Regions from separate parts of the Priestia sp. YIM B13490 genome, predicted to be linked through region 2. Evidence: riboswitches for the same ligand, from Rfam matches in the RefSeq annotation. Region 2 holds a riboswitch; the other holds the start of a gene.
The links. Region 2 has a riboswitch for cyclic di-GMP ahead of ACFX4R_RS27630 (anti-repressor SinI family protein). Riboswitches for the same ligand answer to the same signal wherever they lie in the genome.

Region 1 (7,989 bases), on a different contig from region 2:
AAAGAACTGACCGAACATCGTGATTACTTCATGCAGTGATAAACCTGATACAAGGCCCGTCACGATGCCTGCAACAGTCACAACAAGCAGTGTATTTAAACGAAATAAAAAACCTACTGCCACTAGCAAAACCCCAATTAATTTCAACATAAAAATCCCCCTTGAGTATGTATAGACCGTGCTGCAAATTTACCGCCTTTGTTTTTCTAGAAAAACAAACATGTTTCGAGTATAAACAATTCTGAAAATTAAAACAAGATGCTTAAGGCATAAAATAGTTTTATTGGTGAAACAAAATTATAGAAGGAAGATTTATATAATGTGCATGGACTCAGAAGTAAAATAAAGAATTCTGCGCGGGAGTTTGGGTAGTGATTTTTTTAGTTGATCCGTTAAAAACATTTCTCCTAAAATACCAAAAATGGTGTATAATGCTAAAAGGTATGAATATAGAATTATATAGATTTTAACAAAATAAATCTATATGACTATATTTTAAACAATTTATTGAAGGGGGAAGGAGTATTTGAATTGTTCAAATTGCGGCCATTTTAATGATGGCGGAAAGTTTTGCGTGAAATGCGGTCATAAATTACAAGAAGAGGCAGCTGTAAGCCAGACGGCAGCAGCATCTGAATATCAGCCTCAATCTCAGCCGCAGCCAGCGTATGCGCCTCAACAGGCTAATCAGCGTGTTCGTCAGGCGAAAAAAGTGTCAAAATCATTTTTTAGTTATTTTGCAGAAGGGATTAAAAATCCAACAGCTACAGCGCAAGCAGCAGGCGAAAGCCAATTCGTTAATGCTCTTATCACAGTCATTCTTTATGCTCTTAGTATACCTGTTATGCTGTATGTAGGCTGGAAGCTATTGTTGATTCAATTTGTTCGAAGCATGTTCAAGCTTCCTATTATCAGTGAAGAGCTGGCTCCATCTGACATGGAGGATTTTAATACAGGCGTTGATTTGATAAAAGCCACAGATATCAACAGCATCATTCACTTCAATTTTACGGATTTCGTCTTTAAACAAGGAATTTTCATTTTTATTGGACTGGCGATTATTATCGGAGCAACATATGTTGCAGCAAAGTTTGGAAAGGTAGACGTTTCCTTTAAAGAATTCTTCTCACGCTTTGGCACGTTTTTAATTATTCCAACAGCTCTACTTTTAATTGGGCTTGTGCTGGCATTTCTCCATGTTGAATACTTCTCTTATTTTATGAATTTTGGTTTGCTGAGCATTTTCCTTGTGGTTCCATTTACGATTGCTAGCTTTAAGCAAAGCGGAACAAATGGGCTTGATCGTATCTATAGCACTCTTATTGTATATGTAGTCATTACGATTGTACTGACGTTCATTGCGAATGGTTTAGGAGAAGAAGCCAAAACCATTATTACAAGAATGGGAAACAGCAGTGAATTGAATGATCTATTTTAAGTTGACAGAAAGCATCGTGTACAGCGGTGCTTTTTCATACCATTATAAAAAAGGAGTGTAGAAATTGGGATATTGCAGAGAGTGTGGCCATCAGTTAACAAATGAGCATCAATTTTGTCCGGAGTGTGGACATCCCGTCGAAAGAAAAGAGGCTTCTAGCCAAGGAGTAAAAACACACCGTTACGTAGAACCCGCATCAGCTTCAGTAGAGGAAGAGAGAGAATCGGTAAAACCTCCCAATAAAAAAACAAAGATTATTGCGATTTCAGTTATAGCAGCAGCTGCTATACTTGGCGGCGCTTATTACGGAATAGATAAAACAATGATGGCGCCTAAAGCCGTGTCAGAAAAATTTATTGCTTCAGTAAAGGGCAACGATATTGATAAAGTAAAAAAATATGTTAATGATGGTCAAATCCAACTAGAAGCCAACGATGAGCAAACAAAATCATTTATTACATATTTGCACGAAAATCCGGATGTAATGAAATCAATCTCTGAAGGGTTAGCGGCAGATAGCAGAGCGCTTGAAGCAGGAGTTCCAAGCGAAGATCACTCTTCATACGCTAAGCTAGAACAAGACGGAAAGAAGTGGGGAATCTTTGATCATTACACGGTACAAATAAACCCTGTATATGCACAGGCTCAGTCTACAGAAGATGCGACAGCAGTATATATTGACGGTCAAAAAGCTGGAACGGTAAGCAGTGACTCTTCTAAAAAGATTGGTCCATTTTTACCTGGTACACATACATTAAAAGGTGAAGTGCAAAATGATTACGGAAAAGTTGAAAACGAACAAGAGATTGAAGCCGCCAACGGAGAAGATGTAAACGTTGAGTTTGATTGGTCAGATCATGCAGTATACATCTCTTCAGATTATGATGACGCGACGCTGTTCGTTAATGGTAAAGACACAAAAACAAAAATTAGCGATATTGATTATTTAGGTCCACTGCCAATGGATGGGTCAGTAAAACTATATGCAAAACGCGGAGAAAAGAAAACGGAAGAAGTATCAATTAAAAAAGGCATAGAAGATGTTGCGCTTAATTTTGATGAAAAAAATACGACAGAAGCTACAGCAAAAGCATCGGCTCCTTCTGAGAATCAAGAGACGACGGACAAAGGTTCGGAAGTCAATTCTGGAGTATCTACTAGTGAAGTTTCTAGTTTTATTGAACAATATATGTACGCTACAATTTCCTCAATTAACAGTGGAGACTTCTCTATTGCAGAGCCATATATCGATTCTAACGGACCAAAATACAAGGAACAAAAAGATTATACCGCTTACCTAATCAAAAAGGGAATAACAGAAGATTTATTAAGCTTTAATGTAAATAGAGTAACAAAACTAGATGACTCTATGTATAAAGTATATACAACAGAAGAGTATGATATTTCGTACGGAGACGGATCTGTTAAATACAAAAAATTCAACAGCATTCATAAAGTAAAAGAATTATCTGATGGAAGTTTGGGAGTTTATCAGCTTATTAGTTCAACGGAAGTAAAGTAAAAGCTGATAAATAGACTTTGAAAAAGCAAACAACTTAGTAGGTAACAATACGTAAAAAAGACGTCTTCTCATAAAAGACGTCTTTTTTATGTATAAGTCCTAATATCAAACCCAATACCTGGGATACTGCCGATCTTGAAATAAATTATTATACACGGTAGAAATCAATACAACGACACATGCACAAATCATAATAATACCTAAGTATCCCCAGCCTGCTTGAGTATTAATTGCGACAATTGCGCTAGCTGCAGCGGGAGGATGAACGGTTTTTGTAAGAATCATTAAAATAAGAACAAAAGCAAGCACAATCGCAATCGTAATTAGACTTCGATGAAATAAGCTCCAAATAATAAGTGCGGAAACTGTTGCGAGCAAGTGCCCTCCAAGCACGTGGCGAGGCTGTGATAAAGGACCTTTGTGCGCTCCGAAAACAAGCACGCAGCTCGCACCAATCGGAGCAAGCGCCATTGGATAACCAAGCGCTAGTGCAATCGCGCTGCTGATGATAATCGCAATTAAGCCTCCGATTGAAGAAACGACCGCATCTCTATAATTGATTTTCGGTTCTTCTTTTAGTTCTCCTTTCATCTTTTTAGCATACGAGCTTAAGTAAGATAGAAAGGGACTTTTTGTTTGAGCAAAACTTTTTTCAATCTGCATTTCTTCTTTCCTTTCTCTTTTGTAAGTAAAAGTTGTTTGTCAAGTTGTATGTCAGAACATCTGCTATATTAAGTTAGTTTATAAGAAAAGAAGGATTACTGGAAGAGGAAAAATATCTTTTTTTAGTGGAAATTCTTTTGATGAACAAAAAAAGGTGGGGGAGGCGGTAGAAGGGTCTCTATGTGCAGTAAGAGCAGGAGAAATGTATAATAGACCTAGAGGTGACTAAATTATGTATCTAGTAGACTACCATCATCACACGAACAATTCATTTGACTCACAGGCAGTCATGAAAGAAGTATGCGAACAAGCTGTAAAAAACGGCATAAACGAAATTTGTTTTACCGAACACTTTTCATTAAATCCACTAGCGCCAACGTACGGTCATATGGATTTTGATAAATATGAACGAGAACTAACTGAATGCAGAGATCAATTTCAAAATCAGCTAGTGATTAAAAAAGGAATTGAAATTTGTGAGCCGCATTATTTAAAAGAGAAGTATCAGGAAACGATGAAGCAAGAGAAATTTGATTTTATTTTAGGTTCGGTGCATAACATTAATAACATCAAGCTCCGTAAACATTTGGAGCTTAATGATAAAGAAGCAATTTACCGCGCTTATTTTAACGAAATGCATAAGCTAGTAAGCGAAGCGGATATTGACGTGTTGGCTCATTTAGATTTAATGAAGCGCTATGCATTTGAGCAATACGGCATTTTCGACTTTCATCAGTTCAAAGATATTCTTGCAGATATCTTAAAAAAAGCAATTGATCGTAATATTGGAATTGAAATTAACACTTCAGGTATGAGAGGGAAGCTGGGCGAAGCATTGCCGGCACTTGAAGTTGTTGGGCTGTACCGCGATTTAGGCGGAGAAATCTTAACAATTGGATCTGATTCACACTTTGCCGAAACCGTAGGAGCACATATGAAAGAAGCAGTTGAAATGGCAAAACAGTGCGGATTTACGGAGATTTATACGTTTGATCAACGCAAACCAAAAGGAATTCGTATTTAATATGAGTGTATTTGACTTTCTTCATAATGAAAAGCATAAATTTCTTCCATTGAAAGCAAAAGAGATAGAAGCTGCGGAGCAAAGATTAGGAGCAAAATTCCCGGCAGAGCTCCGTCAATTTTATTTGGAAATAGGATATGGCTTTGCAAATAGGGATGAAACAACTGCTTTTCAGCGAATTATAGATCCGGACAGCGCAGTAGACTTGCATTTACGTGAAGACTTTTACGAGCATGATCCTGATTTAGATATGTATGATGAAAGAGAAGGCTTTATTTTCTTTGAAGTCGTAGAAGGATTGTATTTTGAAGCAAGGTGGGGCACAGAGGCTGCTTCGCCAGTGTACTTTATGGATACACGTATTTCAGACTCTCTCCAAGCGTTTTTTGAGCAGCTCGATAACAACGCCCATTTCTATGAGAAAATGTTAGAAGAATAATAATAACTGTAAAAAGCACGCTCTGATTAGAGCGTGCTTTTTTAATTTAGTTCTGCTTAAGCTCCGATAAAAATTTCCGGACTTCTTCGATGGTCAGACCCAGCTTGCGGGCTGTTTCCATAAGACTTACCCACTCTTGATCGATTGACAGTACATGTTCTTTTTTCATTACGATTCATCCACCCTTTGCCAGGGAACCCAGCTATCGTAGCCGAAAGCGGCCTTAGACCTGAAGCTTTGCGTCACTATTTTTCAATAGTTTTGCCCTTATCTGGATAATTTGTAATAGTATTCTTAGTATACAGTTATTTTACAAAATAATATTTGTAAAAGATGTCGAAATAGGTCGATTATAACAAAAAAATTAAACGTTCGTGAATGGACCTATCAGTTTGTTTTACGGAACTTTAAATAATACTGAAATTCAATAAATTCTTCTTTGGTCATGCCGTCTTGAATGGCTCGTTCAATTAAATGAAGCCACTCTAGATTGAGGGCTGGCTTTGAAGTTAGAGCTGGACAGCTGATGTCTCCCTCAATTAATTCATCAATCGTTGTGTGAAGAGAAGACGCGATTTTATCAAGCATTTGAAGAGAAGGATTATTATTTAACCCTTTTTCTAAATGAGACAAATACGATTTTGAAATATTGGCTTCTTCAGCCAAGCGTGTAATAGAATAGCCTTTTTTTAGTCGCAAATTCTTAATCTTTTCTCCTATCACATTCAGTTCATCCTCTTCTTATAGGTTTTTTGTTCATTATAACGCATATTTGTGCATTGTGTGTAAATAAAAATATAAAATAAATAATATTTTGTTCTTTATAAAGAATAAAATAGGCCAAAATATCTATTCTTGATGCGGGTATATTATGCTATACTTCACTTACAAATTGTTCTTTATTAAGAATATTTGTCGATTTATCACTTTTTTATTCGCTATAGTGAACGTTTTGTATAGTACGCTAGCGCTATATGAAATGATCCTTGCGCGATAAAGAGATAACATTATTTATTAAATTAGGATAGGAGATTACATGGAAAAAAGATATGTAGAACTTGATTCTTTAAGAGGATTAGCAGCTCTTTTTGTTGTGATAAATCATTATCTCATGATTTATCCAAGCTTCAGCGAGTATAGGTATGACGGTGATTCTTCTTTTTTACTGTCCATGGTAAAAGAAAGCCCGCTGCGGATATTGTTCAGCAGTGGAAATGAATCAGTTGTTTTGTTTTTTGTCTTAAGCGGATTTGTTTTAGCACTGCCGTTTTATGGGCGTTCTTCTTTTCGGTATGAGAACTATCTTGTAAGAAGAATTTGCCGAATTTATCTTCCTTACTTGTTTGCGGTGTGTGTGGCTATTTTATGCAAAATCTTATTTAGCCAAGGTGGGATTTCACAGTTAAGCCAATGGTTTAATCATTCATGGATCACAAACGAGTCGCCAAGTTTACTTCTTCAGCACTTCTTTTTAATTGGCACATTTAACACAGACGCTTACAACAATGTTATTTGGTCGCTTGTTCATGAAATGAGAATTTCAATTATTTTTCCTCTTTTAATGATTCTTTTGCTGCGAATGGACGCAAAGAAAATCATGATGCTATTGTTTTTCGTTTTTGTTTCATCATCAGCGCTATTACTGCTTAATCAATCAAACTTAGAGCCTACGAACTTCTTGCTTTCTTATCATTATTTGCTTTTATTCGCCGCGGGTGCAGTTACGGCGAAATACCGAGATTTTTTTATTCAACTTTATCTGAAAATTGGCACATTTAAAAAGGGTCTTATCGTTCTGATTGCATTTACCTGTTATTTATCTGAAGGCATTATGGGAAATTACGCGATCACCAATAACTTTTTATGCCGCAATCTAGCAGTGATGGTAGGGAGCTGTATGTTCATTATTATCGCTTTAGCATCGCCGGCAGCTTCAAAGGTTTTACGTACAGGAGTGCTGTCGTTTCTAGGTAAAGTTTCGTACAGCTTATATTTAACTCATCTCATCGTGCTGTTTTCGTTGCTGTATTTGTTACACGGGCTTTTGCCGTACTGGAGCATTCTAAGCATTTGTTTCCTTTTATCACTGGCAATGGCTTCCGTCACGTATCATTTTGTTGAAAAGCCTTCCAGCAGATTAGGGAAATTCCTCACAAGAAACAAAGTTGTTTTCGGCGGAGCAGTGAGTCGTAAGTAACAGAGAGATAAAAGCGTATGGAGGTGAGTTTACGATGCAGGATAAAATTCAGCTAAAGGATTTTTTTCGAATTTTAAAAAGAAGATGGCTTACGATGCTTTTAGTCATAGTCATTACGAGTATGAGCATCACAACTATCTGTTTCTATCTACTAAAGCCTACGTATCAAGCATCTACTCAAGTACTTGTTAATCAAGCAACATCTAAAAATGTAGATGAGATTGCTAATATTACACAGCTGAATACCCAATTAATTTCTTCGTATATCGATTTTATTAAAAGTCCGATGATCATAAACGGTGTAAAAGACGAATTAAAGTTAACTATTTCTAATAAAAAGCTGAGTGAACAAATTACGATTGATCATAACGAAAATTCTCAATTTGTCACGATTACCGTAAGAAACGAGAATTCGAAAACAGTAAGTGAAATCGCAAATAAAGTAGCTCTTCTTTCAAAAGATCAAGCGATGAAGTTAATGAAAGGAAGCAACATTCAAGTATTAACCGAACCGTCGCAGAGCCTTAAAGTATTCCCAAAGCCGCTGCCGGTTGCAGCTATTACTATCTTGGTCAGTCTGTTGGTAGGAATAGCGGGAGCGATGTTGAGAGAATATCTTGATAGTACAGTACGAAATGAACAAGATATTCAAGAACTTATCGGACTTCCGATTATTGGACATATCGAGCTGGAGTCTCGAAAAATG
Region 2 (7,989 bases):
GAAAGTGTTATTTCATCTTATTCTTCATCGTCAATTACTGCTGTTGCTTATCATGCGGAAAAGTGTGTAGAGGAATGGTATAGGAAACAATATGGTGATGTAGAACCCCAAAATGACTGGAAGGAATCGTATTACGATTTCCTTGTTACTCCAAAAGACGGAAAACAGATTACAGTAACTATTAAATATAAAAGAGAGTTCTATCCAAAACAAGTAAGATCTCCCCTAAAAGATTAACATACTTTTGGAAGGAGTCTGATATTTACGAAAAACATGTTGTATTTGTGATAGATGATTTAAAAAATAATTTCCTTTCCAAAAGCATGGACTTAGAGTTTAATATTAATAAGAATACTAAAGTAATATTAGGGTATATTGGACCTGCAAACAGTTTTGTTCCTGTAAGTGAATATTAAGGTTAGTTCTAGCATAATACTGAAAATAACTAAAAAAAGAACAGAAACTCTATAAACTAATGTAGAGTTTCTGTTCTTTCTAATTCCTTTTTAAATGATAACCTTTAAACTTATAACCATATACGCTCGTAAGATCAACAAAGCTCTTATAGGAATACGTAATAGCAACCGGTGTGCCTATTTGGACTTTGTCATAAAGCTTTTCAATGTCTGCATTATGCATTCTCACGCAACCTTGACTCACATACTTCCCAATGCTACTTTCATTGTTGTTTCCATAAATGTCGTATGTATCACCATACGTACCATTTGCATTTAACCCTAACCAACGTTTTCCTAATGGATTGCGAGGATCGCCTCTAGGAATATGACCTGTATAATAAGGACGATTTTTAATCTTGTTCACGACTTTAAAAAAGCCAACAGGCGTTTTATCCCATGTTTTCGTTGCCACTGGATCAACGATTTCAATATAACCATTATGAAAATATGCAAGCTTGTTGTAGTACTTGTTAATGATGATTAAATCTTGATTCGCTGGTTTACTTGCAGCTTCTGTTTTCCTCTGATTTACTCCACATAATGCGACCATTAATAAGGTAAGAACGATCATTGATTTAATAAGAATGTCCTTCATAAAAACTCTCCTCTTTTTTATATTTTTATAAGAAACGAAAAAAGCACCTTCCAATTAGAAAGTGCTTTTTCGTCACAATCATTTATAAATAAAAACCTAGTTAATTTGCGACTTTGACATGCAGAGAAACGCTCTCTGACGAAATTAACTTTTGTTTTACGTGTAATTTCCCATTCGATGCAATTTTCAGGACTCTAGACAAATGCTCATTTTCTTACTTTTATTGGCTCCTGTTGAAAAAGCAAAGTAGTTTTCCTTCTATTACAAAATTATTAGTAACCTGAATTCAAATCATAAAAGAAGACCTCTATTTCTTCTGGATATAAGTTTTTAACTCTTATTTCGTTCTAAATAGCTTTCTTTATAACTAACTTATCTCCTATTATTTTAACTTCCAGAATGTCACCGTTATTAATGTTTAAGTAATCCCTTAGCTTTTTAGGTATGTTTAAACATTTATCTTTGTTTACTACGCGTGATTGCCCAGTAGAAAAAAGATTTCCTTCTGTAAAAAACTCATATTGGTGTTTTTTTGCAACAATGGTGTCTTGGTCTTTAGTAAAGAACTGTAATTGCATATTTACTTCTAAATTTAAAGATTTTAATAAAAAATTAGGAATCCTTATCTTTCCTTCCTTTATTTCAAGTAAAGATAACTTATTTAATTCAGGTTCCATAGATTCCTTTAGTACACTCGTGGATTTATTCGGTTTTCTTTTTTTGTAGAAAATAATACTCTTGTTAATTAATTTAACTCCTATTTTTTCACATAAGTTCATATCATGTATTTCGCGGAGTATCTTTGGAATTACAATGTAGCCTAAATGATCAATAGTTCTAATTAAATTGTTTAACTTCATTTTTTTCTTCAAAAATACTGGTGAAGCTTCAATCTGCTTTATAACAAAATAATTTTTGTAGTTAAAGAATTGTATTGTAGCAGATGGCTGAATATTAGCATGCTTTAAAAACAGGGGTGATATCTTCACCCTCCCCGTATTATCGATTATTAGGTAATCTTTAGGTAATTTGTTCTCTTTCACTAATAAAATTCCTTTCAAATGTAATTCTATAAACGAGGGTTAACTTTGAATCCACTTACCATTCATTTTTTATGTATTTATTAGCCTACATATGTTATTAAATGTTGATTTTTCATAAGCTAAATAACTAAATTAAGTCCCAAATATAAGAAACCGGTAAGCTAAAAGTAATAATTTTGTCATTATGGGTTATATCGGAAATTGATTTGTTTTATAATAGGACAAGTTATGAAGGAGGAATATTACAATGAATAATTTAAATCATGATACTACCCTTTGCCAGGAATGGCTAGCTTTAGTTAAAGAAGCGATGAATTCTAACGTTACTCAAGAGGAATTTAAGGAGTTTTTGAATAGAAAATCCCAAGAATTAAATGCCCATAAACAACATTAATTATAATTAATGTTGTTTATGGGCAAGGTATCTATTTGCTTTCTAAGAACTTCTTAATTTCCTCAATGGTTAATCCCAATTCCCTAGCTTCCTTTATAAGTTTGATCCATTCTTGATTTAGTTCTTGTGCTACTAATTGTCCTTTACTGTCCATAAAAATTACCTCCAGATATTCAGGGGGTTCAGCTTCCATAGCCACTTGACCTTAGACCTGTAGCTTTGCATCCTAACCTTTCAACTAGTTTGCCTTTATCTCAATATGTAAATTTATAAATATCTTACTATATAATGGGTGTCGAATTATGTCAAAATAAGTCTCGTCATTTATTTTTAAAAACCCTTTATAACATATTTTTAATTAATATAAACCGCATTACAGAAACTAAATAAAGAATCTAACTAACTATTGCCGTGCTTCGCATACATCTTTCCTAACAAAAATTTTTCTCGATGAAGCCTCGCCTTAACTGTTCCCACGCTAATATTTAAGGTGGTAGCAATCTCTCCATATGGTAAGTCTTTAAAATAAAAATAAGAAATAACATACTGGTATTTATCTGGTAAATACTTTATTCTTTTACAAAGCTCTTCATTTTCCAACCTCTCTATTATAAATTGTTCCAAAATGATTGTATTGTTGCTCTGTACGTATTGGGCCCTCTCTATATAGTTAGAGGATGCTATTGGTTTATTCTTTACTCTTCTTAAAAAATCAATACTCTGATTAACGGTAACACGATATAACCATGCATACGCTGAATTTTACTGTCTTTTCCTTCTATCTGTAGAAGCTGATAATACTTAATCCACACCTGCTGTACAATATCTTCGGCTATATGGGTGAATTTTATTGACTATGGAATTATTATCCTTTAAACTAAATACAAGTCACTCATTTGAGTGACTTGTATTTAAAGAGTGTGAGGGATTATATGACTAAAACACCGTCTGGATTTAAGCGTTTGAATGCTGATATTCCCGAAGAATTGTTCAAGGAATTTGCAAAGAGATGTATTGAAGAAGGTGTGAGCAAAAAAGAATTTCTTGTTCAACTTTTGGAGAAAGAACTCTTTAAAGATTCAAAGAAGTAAGGGGAAAAACAAAATAAAAGGGCACTTTCCCTGCCAGGAAAGCACCCCATGTAGAACTCGTAAGGACTTCTATTATAACATGGGTTTCCCTCAAAAAACAGGAGGCTCTTATCATCGATCAAAGTGAAAAACTTTTAATGGGAATTGAACATATTTTGAGTATGGCATGTGATTTAGTGGATGAAGTTGCTCAACTAAAACGTGTAGAAGAAGAATGCAAAATCCTGAAAGAAAAAGTATTTCTCAATCAATTTACCGTTGCTGAACAACAAGTTTTTGAGCTTGCTTTAGATGGATATTCTGGACGAGAAATGCAGTTAATTCCGTCTAAAGAAGAAGCCACAATTAAATCACAAAGACAAATTATTATACGCAAATTAGGTGTATCCTCAATGAAAGAAGCTGTTAAAAAATTTCAACATTTAGAGTACGAATCATCAAAAAACTTCTTCAATCTCGATAAACTGGTGTGACCTGCAGAGGAACTTCACATCACCAGAATATACACCATAAGTTACCTGTAAAGTGGACTTTATATCCACACTATATACTCAGAAAGGAACCTTAAAGCGTGCACCTAAGCAACTTTCGTGGTATCACGGTGAAGCTAGGCTCTGCCTAGCCCCACACACCCTGTGGGGGCAAAAACCCCTTATGCTCTTCAAGATGTTTTTTACGTTTTTTATGTTGATGCAATAAAAACACAGAAAAGGAGAACAAATATGGAGATTAAAGTGAGAAATGTATGTCCAGTTGCTGTGAGTAAATTAGATCGTTTAGCCAAAGAAAAAAGTCTTTCTCGACAAGCTTTTTTGAAAGAACAAATTGAAACATTATCGATTATGGAAGAAGTAGAAAAGCAAGAACAAGCTATTGATGAGTTGTATGATCGAACCATAGAGACCATGCAAAGATGCTCAGATGCGATGACAAATATGGATCGTACATTCAATAAACTCTTTGGGGAGGATGAAGAATAATGACAGCAAGCAAACACAGAAGAATGATTTCTTTAAGTGAAGAAGCTGATGAATATCTTCATAAACATATGAAAGAAAGAGGCTATCGTTTTCCTGGGGATGCCATTGCAGATATCATTCGAAAATATGAACGATTAAAAAATAATGAGCCCGATGAAACATTTTTAGATGCTGCTACAATTGATGCAATAGGTCAGGCTTACCTGAAAAGAGCAAATGGATTTTACCAGTACTTAGACGATGAGTTAAGTGAGATAAAAGAAACGACAAAGAACATACAAATAGACACTCGGGTATTAATGGAGCTCGTTAATAATTTATACGATCATTTAAATATTCAAAAGTTTAAGTCTACACAGTTCGATGAAACAGAAGCTACTAAGAAAGCGAAAAGAGTTGCGCTACACAAGATTCAAGAAGAAAAAATGCAGTTCAGAGAAAAAAGAAAACGGGAAGCAGCAGAAGAAATGGATCATTTATTTGAAGATTAATCTTAGAGTTTATAAAAGAAGGCCTTAGCCTGCTTTTATAAACTTCTCTTTTTTAGAATGAAGTCGCATAAAGACAGTTTGTACTGAAAGTTTTTTGACGAAAGTCTACTAAAAAAAGGACCTTCGTGATTAAAATAACTTTAATATAGATAACTTATTAGTTTTAAATCAGGTAATTGGATATAAGAGCATTTAAAGGTCAGTGAATCCCTTCAACAGATTATGGTATGAGAAACTATTCATAACCTCTTTAGCAGTCTTATACGAAACATATGAAGTTCGTGAATCTACCCTAACTTACATCTCCTCATTTTATTTTAAATACAGCAATGGAAATCCAATCAACTATGTATCCCCTTTTTCTACAGTTCATTTGTTCCACAAGAATGTTCTTTCCTATGTTAAAACTTTTCACTTATTTTTGTTTAGACTTTGTTTAATTGGAATAAACAGTAATAGAAAATAATTCACTGTCTTCTTCCTTAGTTAAATATCATGAAGATTGACTAGTAAGATTCTAGACGTTGAACATCACATTCTCTCTATAGATTAATTTGCTCATGAACAAGAATATAATGGAAACCAAAACATCATATAATAAAACATTGCATACTGGTGGATGTTCATCTGCCAACTAAATGAAAGGCATAAATAAAACAATTTTGGATCAAATACTTCACGGAATGTCGTGTGAATAGGCTGCCTCAATATACTTAATAAAAATTCAACACTAAAAAAACGAAAAAAAACAAGCACTTAAAGGAATAAGTACTTGTTTTTCAGCAACCATATATTTCATTAATTTATGAGGTTTCATGCTGTATCTCTTTCTGTTTTTGTACAGATAAAGGAATGGCATAAAAAGAACTTTGACAAAAAGAAAAGTGCGTTCGATCTTGTGCATCGTATCGGTCTTGAAGGTATTGAAAAGCTGTTTGCAAGTTCCAATTTACCTCTTTCATGTTCTCTTTGTTCACGATATAAGATTGATCTCGAGTAAATACTGATAACTTAAGAGGGCGCATTGTAGGTTTTCTGCATATTCTAAACTGATATTCGTGTTTGAGGAAATTATCACTAATTGTAATAGATTTTGCATTTTTAAAAATAATGACCATATGATTTTTCAGGAGAATTATACTATTCACACTGTTAGCAATACGTTGAGCATGAAGCGGTGTTGTACAGAACTCCCCTAACTCTACTTTGACAAAAAGGTCCTCGTATCTATATTCCACACCAACAACAAAGGAGTGTCTCTGATTTTCCACTTGCCTTTGATTGTACATGGCAGTCATCCTTCCTTTGAAACTATTTTAATGGCAAGAACTACCCTCTTTTATAGATTTTTAAGTACCTATTCTTGCTTCTTTTAATATTCAGTCAACAATATATATTTATAGTACAGTTTCTTTTATAAGCTGGGTAGTGCGTTTTTTTGTAGTACTTTTTAAAAAAAACACTAAAATTTATAGTCTTTTTTTGCTTGAAGACTATAAATTTTAGTACTTAAATAAAAAAATGACCATACATATGGTCATTTTTCTAATCCACCCGATTTGGCCTTTTCAATAGCATCTTTTATGTTCCTAACCGACAATTTCTTAAAAATGCTCTGAATTTGATTTTTAATAGTATTTTTAGACTTCGATAATTCTTCTTGCATACTCTGTCGAGAGTATCCCTTCTCCATCATATTAAATACAATTCGTTCGCTTTGGGTTAAATTGGTCAATTGTTGCTCATATTTTAAATCTCGATAATCTTCTAACATAGCTTCAATAGCTGTGAAGTTCCCAACATAAGTTGACCTTATAATATTAGCTATGTTATGCATATCTTTTTTTAAAATATAATTTACAGCTCCTGCTGCAAAAGCCTTAATTATGACATCTTTTTCGCTTAAACAAGTTAACATGATAACTTTCCACTTGCTATTATCTATAGATTGCATTTTTTTTAATTCATACGCAGCATGAATTCCATCCAGCTTAGCACCTGTTAAGTTAATATCTACAAGAAAAATATCTACTTTATCAATATCTCTAGCTAACCTTAAGGTATCTTCTTCCGTCGAGCCATAACCTACTAACTCGATATCCTTTTCAGCTTTAATAATAGTCTGAATGCTGTGCAACCATTCTAGATCATCTTCAATTAACACTACTTTTATTGGCTTACTCAAATCACTCATCCTCTATCTCTTAGTTGAGAAAGTCAGTTTGATATCTGTACCTACATTAACTTGACTAGAAATCTCTAGATTCCCATCACTTTTTACCATCACATCATAACAATAATAAAGTCCCCATCCAGTATTTCCGTCTTTTAATTTTTTCGTGGTAAAGAATGGACTCTTAACGTATTCCAAATTTTCTTTTGTTATTCCAATTCCATTATCAGATATGATAACTACGGCTTTTTTTCCTTTTTTATTTATTCTAACGTTTATAATGCCTTCTTTTTCTATTGCTTCAATGGCATTCTTAAACATATTCCAAAATACCTCTTTAGTTGGGGTTTTATCAAAAAAAGCATATACATCTTCGTCTAAGTATTCTTTAGTTATGACTATATGATTTTCAACAAACTCCACTTCTAATTCACTTATAACGCCATCTACTACTTCAGTAAGATTATTACGCTTTTTTACAATTGTAATGTCTTGTGTCTTACTGTTTATCTTTTCAACCATTTTCAGTAAATGATCAGATCCACTATCGACCATGTTAATCCCTTCAGCTGACAAATGATTTAACTCTGATGTATTTTCTTTAATCAACTTCATGCCTGTCACAATTCTAAATATTTGGTTTTTGATAGCGTGATTCATAAGGCTAACACCTGTTAGAATAGCTTTATTTGCTTTAATTTGTGTCTGCTTTTCATATTTAATCTTTATGCCGTTCATTGATCCAACACCCTCTTGCTTAAAGG

Region 1: another riboswitch for cyclic di-GMP. It lies ahead of ACFX4R_RS07645 (anti-repressor SinI family protein); the one in region 2 lies ahead of ACFX4R_RS27630 (anti-repressor SinI family protein).

What each region holds. Positions count from the first base shown of each region.
Region 1 covers NZ_JBHZOT010000002.1:442,818-450,806, reverse strand. The annotation lists partial or broken gene ACFX4R_RS07675 (DUF969 domain-containing protein) at 1-150, opposite strand, end outside; gene ACFX4R_RS07670 (zinc ribbon domain-containing protein) at 527-1,438, shown strand; gene ACFX4R_RS07665 (zinc ribbon domain-containing protein) at 1,503-2,960, shown strand; gene ACFX4R_RS07660 (HPP family protein) at 3,066-3,623, opposite strand; gene ACFX4R_RS07655 (histidinol-phosphatase HisJ family protein) at 3,856-4,647, shown strand; gene ACFX4R_RS07650 (SMI1/KNR4 family protein) at 4,613-5,086, shown strand; gene ACFX4R_RS07645 (anti-repressor SinI family protein) at 5,133-5,255, opposite strand; cyclic di-GMP riboswitch class I at 5,276-5,362, opposite strand; gene ACFX4R_RS07640 (helix-turn-helix domain-containing protein) at 5,474-5,809, opposite strand; gene ACFX4R_RS07635 (acyltransferase family protein) at 6,123-7,283, shown strand; gene ACFX4R_RS07630 (YveK family protein) at 7,318-7,989, shown strand, end outside.
Region 2 covers NZ_JBHZOT010000021.1:37,278-45,266, reverse strand. The annotation lists gene ACFX4R_RS27650 (hypothetical protein) at 1-237, shown strand, start outside; gene ACFX4R_RS27645 (L,D-transpeptidase) at 496-1,053, opposite strand; gene ACFX4R_RS27640 (AbrB/MazE/SpoVT family DNA-binding domain-containing protein) at 1,401-2,096, opposite strand; gene ACFX4R_RS27635 (anti-repressor SinI family protein) at 2,344-2,490, shown strand; gene ACFX4R_RS27630 (anti-repressor SinI family protein) at 2,522-2,644, opposite strand; cyclic di-GMP riboswitch class I at 2,664-2,748, opposite strand; partial or broken gene ACFX4R_RS27625 (RNA polymerase sigma factor) at 2,890-3,231, opposite strand; gene ACFX4R_RS27620 (hypothetical protein) at 3,423-3,581, shown strand; gene ACFX4R_RS27615 (helix-turn-helix transcriptional regulator) at 3,719-4,054, shown strand; gene ACFX4R_RS27610 (hypothetical protein) at 4,304-4,561, shown strand; gene ACFX4R_RS27605 (hypothetical protein) at 4,561-5,052, shown strand; gene ACFX4R_RS27600 (hypothetical protein) at 5,856-6,341, opposite strand; gene ACFX4R_RS27595 (DNA-binding response regulator) at 6,590-7,246, opposite strand; gene ACFX4R_RS27590 (ATP-binding protein) at 7,250-7,989, opposite strand, start outside.